Regions from separate parts of the Streptomyces sp. NPDC001922 genome, predicted to be linked through region 2. Evidence: riboswitches for the same ligand, from Rfam matches in the RefSeq annotation. Region 2 holds a riboswitch; the other holds the start of a gene.

Region 1 (3,401 bases), on a different contig from region 2:
GCACAGGACCGCACTCCGCGGACCCGGGTCAGACCTCACCTCCCGACAGGTAGGAGGTGTGCGCCGTAACGCGTCGACCGCGGCTGAATGTATCCGCACAGATGCCCTCTGCAACAGGTCAAACGGACGAGAATTCTGAGCAGGGCCGCAGGGAGCTATCCCCTGAATCACCGTGAAGTCAGGACAAGTTGGGTCAGACAAACGGGCATCAACGCGACAAATCGCACGCACACTTCGGGCACATCTTGTCGCGTTCTCATATGCGTTCGGCAGAGCGGCCGGTGGGGGATCGCTCAACTGTACCGCGATCAACCACACAGAATGGCCCCCTCCGTTTCTCTTACGGAAGGGGCCATTCCTATTACGCAAGGTTCTTGCGTTTATGGTTCAGCAGCCGCCGGCGACCGCCGGAATGATCGATACACCCGCACCGTCCGGCGTGGCCGTCTCCAGGCCCTCGCTGAAACGCACGTCGTCGTCATTCACATAGACATTCACGAATCGACGCAGCTTGCCGGTGTCGTCGAGCACCCGGGCACCGATGCCCTGGTGGTTCTTCTCCAGGTCCGCGAGCACCTCGCCGAGAGTCGCGCCCTCGGCGGGCACCTCGGACCGGCCGCCGGTGTACGTACGCAGGATCGTGGGGATTCGAACGTTGACGCTCATGCGAGGCCTGCCTCTCGGAACGAGTCAAGGGTGGGGCGGATGGTCGCGGACGGGCCCGTCGTCGGAGCCACGGCGTCCAGGGTCTTGAGGCCGTCACCGGTGTTCAGCACCACGGTCTCCTCGGCCGGGTCGATCCGCCCGGCCTCGATCAGCTTCCGCAGCACGCCCACCGTCACACCGCCCGCGGTCTCCGCGAAGATGCCCTCGGTGCGCGCCAGCAGCTTGATCGCGTCGACGACCTGCTCGTCGTTCACGTCCTCCACGGCGCCGCCGGTGCGGCGGCAGATGTCGAGCACGTACGGGCCGTCGGCCGGGTTGCCGATGGCGAGCGACTTGGCGATCGTGTCCGGCTTCACCGGGCGGACCACGTCGTGGCCGTCCTTGAAGGCCCGGGAGACCGGGGAGCAGCCCTCGGCCTGGGCGCCGAAGATCTTGTACGGCTTGTCCTCGACCAGGCCGAGGGCGATGAGCTCCTTCAGCGCCTTGTCGATCTTGGTGAGCTGGGAGCCGGAGGCGATCGGGATCACGATGTTGTCCGGGATCCGCCAGCCGAGCTGCTCGCAGATCTCGTACGCCAGCGTCTTCGAGCCCTCGCCGTAGTACGGGCGCAGGTTGACGTTGACGAAGCCCCAGCCCTCGCCGATCGGGTCGCCGATCAGCTCGCTGCAGAAGCGGTTGACGTCGTCGTACGTGCCCTCGATGCCGACCAGGTCGCCGCCGTAGACCGCGGCCATGACGACCTTGCCCGCCTCCAGGTCGTGCGGGATGAACACGCACGACCGGAAGCCGGCCCGGGCCGCCGCGGCGCCGACGGCGCCGGCCAGGTTGCCGGTGGAGGAGCAGGACAGCGTGGTGAAGCCGAAGGTGCGGGCGGCCTCCACCGCGATGGCGACCACCCGGTCCTTGAAGGAGTGCGTCGGGTTGCCCGAGTCGTCCTTCACGTGCAGACCGCCGGTGACGCCCAGCTCACGGGCGAGGTTGTCGGCCTGGACCAGCTTGGTGAAGCCCGGGTTCAGGTTCGGCTTGTCGGCGACGTCGGCGGGGACCGGCAGCAGCGGCGCGTAGCGCCAGATGCTGTCCGGACCGGCCTCGATGCGCTTCCGCAGGCCCTCGGGGTCGCCGCTCGGCAGGTCGTACGCGACCTCGAGCGGCCCGAAACACACCTCGCACGCGAAGATCGGGCCGAGGGCGAAACGCTCACCGCACTCGCGGCAGGACAGCGCGGCGGCGGGGCCGAGAGCGACGGGGGCGGAACCGGAGGTGGCGTCCTGGGAATCCGCGGACGAAGTGGCGGTAGCAGCTTGCACAGCCATGGAGGCGAGGCCCTTTCTCCTCATCTTCCTCGCGACGGACTTCGCCACGAGACGGAATTGGCACCTTCCCGAGCCGGGAGCCTCGCGTCTGAGACGAGACCGGCCGGAGGGTTGCCGGGGCTTCAACGGGCCGTTCCCTCTGCCCCTCTGGATGAGCGGTATGGCGCCGGGCGGGGCCCGGTGCGTTTGTCCGCGGCAGGCCACCCCGACATGAAGTGGACTTCCGCGTTGTTCAAGACTGTAACCGACGGCCCCCACGGTTGAGATAGTCGTCCGAACCGCGAGACGGATCACAGCGGACCATCGCCCGGTCACCCGCGGGCCGCCCCGCGAACACACCAGGGAGACGAAACACGTGCTGGAAGAGGTGGAGCGCTGGCTGGAGCACCACTCCTGGTCGGCCGCCGACCGGCCACTGAGCCGGCTCCTCGCCGCGAAGCAGGCGGCGGGCCCGTCCGGAACGGTCAGCGTGGTGCTCCCCGCCCTCGACGAGGAGGCCACCATCGGGCCGATCGTCGAGACCGTCCGGCGTGAGCTCATGAGCCCGGAGGTCCCGCTCGTCGACGAGCTGGTCGTGATCGACTCCGGCTCCGCCGACCGCACCGCCGCGGTCGCCGCCGCCGCCGGAGCCCGCGTCGTCCACCGCGACACGGTGCTGCCCCGGCTGCCCGCCCTGCCCGGCAAGGGCGAGGTCCTGTGGCGTTCGCTGCTGGTCACCCACGGCGAGATCGTCTGCTTCGTCGACGCCGACCTGCGCGACTTCTCCGCCCGCTTCGTCTCCGGCATCGTCGGACCGCTGCTCACCGACCCGGGCCTGCACCTGGTCAAGGCCATGTACGACCGGCCGCTCGGCGACACCGGCGACCGCGGCGGCCGGGTGACCGAACTCGTCGCCCGCCCCCTGCTCAACCTGCACTGGCCGCGGCTCGCCGGCTTCGTGCAGCCCCTCGGCGGGGAGTACGCGGCCCGCCGCTCCCTGCTGGAGCAGCTGCCCTTCCCCGTCGGCTACGGGATCGAGCTGGGCATGCTGGTGGACGCGCTGGACCTGGCCGGGCTCGACGCGCTGGCCCAGGTCGACGTCGGCGTGCGGCGCCACCGTCACCAGGACGGGCAGGCGCTCGGCCGGATGGCCGCCACGATCTACCGCACGGCCCAGGCCCGGCTGGCCCGCGGCCACCTCGTACGGCCCGTGCTCACCCAGTTCGACCGGGGGGCGGGGGGCGGGTTCACGCCGTCCGTGCACGAGGTGGCGGCCGAGGAACGCCCGCCGATGATCACCGTTCCGGAGTACCGGGAGGTGCGCGCCCGGGAGGCCGCGGGGCGGGGGCGGGTGGCCTGACCGGCGCGGCTCCCCGGGTCCGCGCGGGTCCGTCCGGTCCGCGCTCCCGCGGGCGCTCGGGCGCTCCGCGGGTACACCGGGGC
Region 2 (3,401 bases):
ATCCCCGAGATCGCCGAGTCCATCGCCGCTCTGGAGGGGGTCAGCGAGGTCTATTCGGTCACCGGTACCTACGACCTGGTGGCCATGGTCCGGGTGGCGCGCCACGACGACTTGGCGGATGTGATCCCGGGCCGGATCAGCAAGATCCCCGGGGTGGCCGGGACCGACACGCACGTCGCCTTCCGTACGTACTCCCAGCACGACCTGGAAGCCGCCTTCGCGATCGGGCTCGACGCGTAGCTCCGGCCGCACCCCCATGTCCCGGCGTACGCGGACGGGCCCGCCGCTCCGGTGAGCGACGGGCCCGTCCGCGGTCCGGTACGGGTCACCCGGTGCGGTCCGGGCAGGGCACCCCCGGTGTCAGGCCGCTCCGCTGTCAGGCCGCTCCGGTGTCAGGCCGCCCCGGCGTTCCGGTCCGGGACGCAGCGGCCGTCCTCCGTGCGGTAGCTCCACCGCGCACCGTCGTGGACCAGCTCCTTCACCGCGCGGACGAAGCGGTCGATGTGCTCGTCGGGAGTGCCGGCGCCGAAGCTGACGCGGATGGCGTTGAGGGACCGCTCCCCCGGTGCCGCGTCCGGCGCCCCGCACTCGCCCGGTTCGTCGGCCGCGCCGCCGAGCAGGGTCCGGACCAGGGGGTGGGCGCAGAAGAGGCCGTCGCGTACCCCGATGCCGTACTCGGCGGAGAGGGCGGCCGCGAAGTGCGAGCTGTTCCAGCCCTCCACCACGAAGGAGAGCACGCCGACCCGGGGAGCGTCGTCGCCGAACAGCGACAGCACCTTCACCTGGGGGACCTCCGCCAGCCCCGCGCGGAGACGGGCGACGAGCCGCTGCTCCCGCTCGACGAGGGTGCCGAAGCCCGCCTCGGACAGCGCCTTGCAGGCGGAGGCGATGGCGTGGACGCCGATGACGTTCGGCGAACCGGCCTCGTGCCGGGCCGCGGTGGTGTGCCACTCCACGTCCACGCCGCCGTCGGCGCGCCGGGAGACCGTACGGCTCGCGCCGCCGCCCGCGAGGTAGGGCTCGGCGGAGCGCAGCCAGTCGGCACGGCCGGCGAGCACACCGGAGCCGAACGGCGCGTAGAGCTTGTGCCCGGAGAAGGCGACCCAGTCGACGTCCAGCGCATCGATGTCCACGGGGTGGTGCGGGGCGAGCTGCGCGGCGTCCAGGACGATCCGCGCGCCGTGCGCATGGGCCGCCGCCGCCAGTTCGCGCACCGGCCAGAGCTCACCGGTGACGTTGGACGCACCGGTCACGCACACCAGCGCCGGACCGTAGGGCTCCCGGTCGGCGAGCGCCCGCTCCAGGGTCCCGACGGCCTGGGCCGGGGTCCGGGGCGCGTCGAGGCAGGTGACGGTGATGCCCTCGCGCTGCTGCCAGGGCAGCAGCGAGGCGTGGTGCTCGGTCTCGAACACGAACACCCGGGTGTTCCGCGGCAGGGCGGCGGCGAGCAGGTTGAGCGAGTCGGTGGTGGACCGGGTGAAGACGACCTGGTCGTCCTCGCGGCAGCCGAGGAAGCCGGCGACCGTGGCGCGGCTGTTCTCGAAGAGGTCGGTGGACAGCTGCGAGAGGTAGCCGGCGCCGCGGTGCACGCTGCCGTAGTAGGGCGCGTAGGCGGCGACGTCGTCCCAGACCCGCTGGAGGGCGGGAGCGCTGGCCCCGTAGTCGAGCGCCGCGTACTCGACCTCGCCCCCGGTGACCAGCGGCACGAGGACGTCCCGGCCGAGGACGGGCAGCGGGCCGGTGGCACAGGCGGCCTCGGGGGAGACCGTGTCGTCGGCCGAACTCGCCCCGGCGCACGGGGAGTCGGCGTGCAGGCCGGTGGCGCGGAGGTCGGCGGTCGTGGCGGTGGCGGTCGTGGCGGCGGCAGGGCGCACGGACATGGCGGAGTCTCCCGGTGGGAACGGCGGAATGGCTGCGTCGACGCACCCGGCCCGGACAGGGAACGGGGTGCGGAAAAGCCTCGGCATGCGGACCCGGACGGCACCGCACGGAGGGTGATGGAAACGGGGCCTTCGGCCCTAGCGCATTCGCTTGCTCACGCGGGATCTCCCTCGACAACCAGGACCCCTGGATCGCGAGGGGTCCGCGCTTGCCGCAGACCTTGCTGACTGCGGCCTGGTCATCACCCGGGGCACCCCGCCACGGACGGAGGGTTGCCGGACAGCGGGCCGGGGCCTGTGTCGCTGTCACTCGTGACCTGGAGCGAGTATGGCAGGTGATCACCCGTGGGCACCACCGTGTCCGCATGGCGGGACGGCATCCCGGCCCGGTGGGACGGCGCGCCGCGCCAAAGCCGCCCCCGCCCACCGGCAGCGGTACCCCGCGGGCAGCAGCACCCCGGCAACGGCACTCCGCACAGCGGCGCCCTCCCCCAGCGGCCCCGGCCCCACGCCCCCGAGAAACCCGCAGGGGGCCCGGAACGAGCCCGGACCCCCTGCCTCACCACCGGCGAACCGGCGGCGGACGGCTACCCGTTGCTGGCGCCGACCCAGCGCTCCAGCGTCCGCCGCGCCGCGCCCGTGTCGACCGACTCCGCGGCCTTCTCGATGCCCGCCGCGATCTGCTCGGCCAGCGGGGCGTCGGTGGGCCGCAGGGCGACCAGGGCCGCGGCGGAGTTGAGCAGCACCGCGTCCCGCACCGGGCCCTCCTCGCCGGCCAGCAGACGGCGGGCCACATCGGCGTTGTACGAGGCGTCGGCGCCGCGCAGGGCGTCCACCGGGACGATCGGGATGCCGACGTCGCGCGGGTCGAAGGCCTCCTCCCGCACCGAGCCGTCGCGGACCACCCAGACCCGCGAGGTGGCGGTGGTGGTGAGCTCGTCCAGCCCGTCGTCACCGCGGAAGACCAGGGCGGAGGTACCGCGCTCGGCCAGCACCCCGGCCACGATCGGCGCCATCCGGGCGTCGGCCACGCCGGTGGCCTGGGCCCGCACCCGGGCGGGGTTGGTCAGCGGCCCGAGGATGTTGAACGTGGTGGGGATGCCCAGTTCCCGCCGGGCCGGTGCGACATGGCGCAGCGCGGGGTGGAACTTGACGGCGAAGCAGAAGGTGATGCCGGCCTCTTCGGCGACCTCGACGACCCGCCGCGGCGAGAGGTCCAGATTGACGCCGAGCTTCTCCAGCACGTCCGAGGCGCCGCTCGCCGAGGAGGAGGCGCGGTTGCCGTGCTTGACGACCTTGGCGCCCGTGCCGGCGACGACGACGGCCGACATGGTGGAGATGTTCACCGTCTTGGAACGGTCGCCGCCGGTGCCCACGATGTCGACGCTGGGCCCCGGCACCTCGATGAGGTTGGCGTGCTCGTACATGGTGCGCACCAGGCCGGAGACCTCGGCGACGGTCTCCCCCTTGGCCCGCAGGGCGACCACGAAGCCCGCGATCTGGGCGTCCGTCGCCTCGCCC

What was found. Region 2 has a riboswitch for S-adenosylmethionine ahead of ACFYYR_RS00050 (aminotransferase class V-fold PLP-dependent enzyme). Riboswitches for the same ligand answer to the same signal wherever they lie in the genome.
Region 1: another riboswitch for S-adenosylmethionine. It lies ahead of thrC (threonine synthase); the one in region 2 lies ahead of ACFYYR_RS00050 (aminotransferase class V-fold PLP-dependent enzyme).

The regions. Positions count from the first base shown of each region.
Region 1 is NZ_JBIASV010000008.1:145,450-148,850, reverse strand. Features, by position in the region: gene ACFYYR_RS16525 (MoaD/ThiS family protein) at 388-666, opposite strand; gene thrC (threonine synthase) at 663-1,979, opposite strand; SAM riboswitch class I at 1,997-2,137, opposite strand; gene ACFYYR_RS16515 (glucosyl-3-phosphoglycerate synthase) at 2,335-3,318, shown strand.
Region 2 is NZ_JBIASV010000001.1:10,238-13,638, forward strand. Features, by position in the region: gene ACFYYR_RS00045 (Lrp/AsnC ligand binding domain-containing protein) at 1-240, shown strand, start outside; gene ACFYYR_RS00050 (aminotransferase class V-fold PLP-dependent enzyme) at 393-1,880, opposite strand; SAM riboswitch class IV at 2,081-2,198, opposite strand; gene trpD (anthranilate phosphoribosyltransferase) at 2,468-3,401, opposite strand, start outside.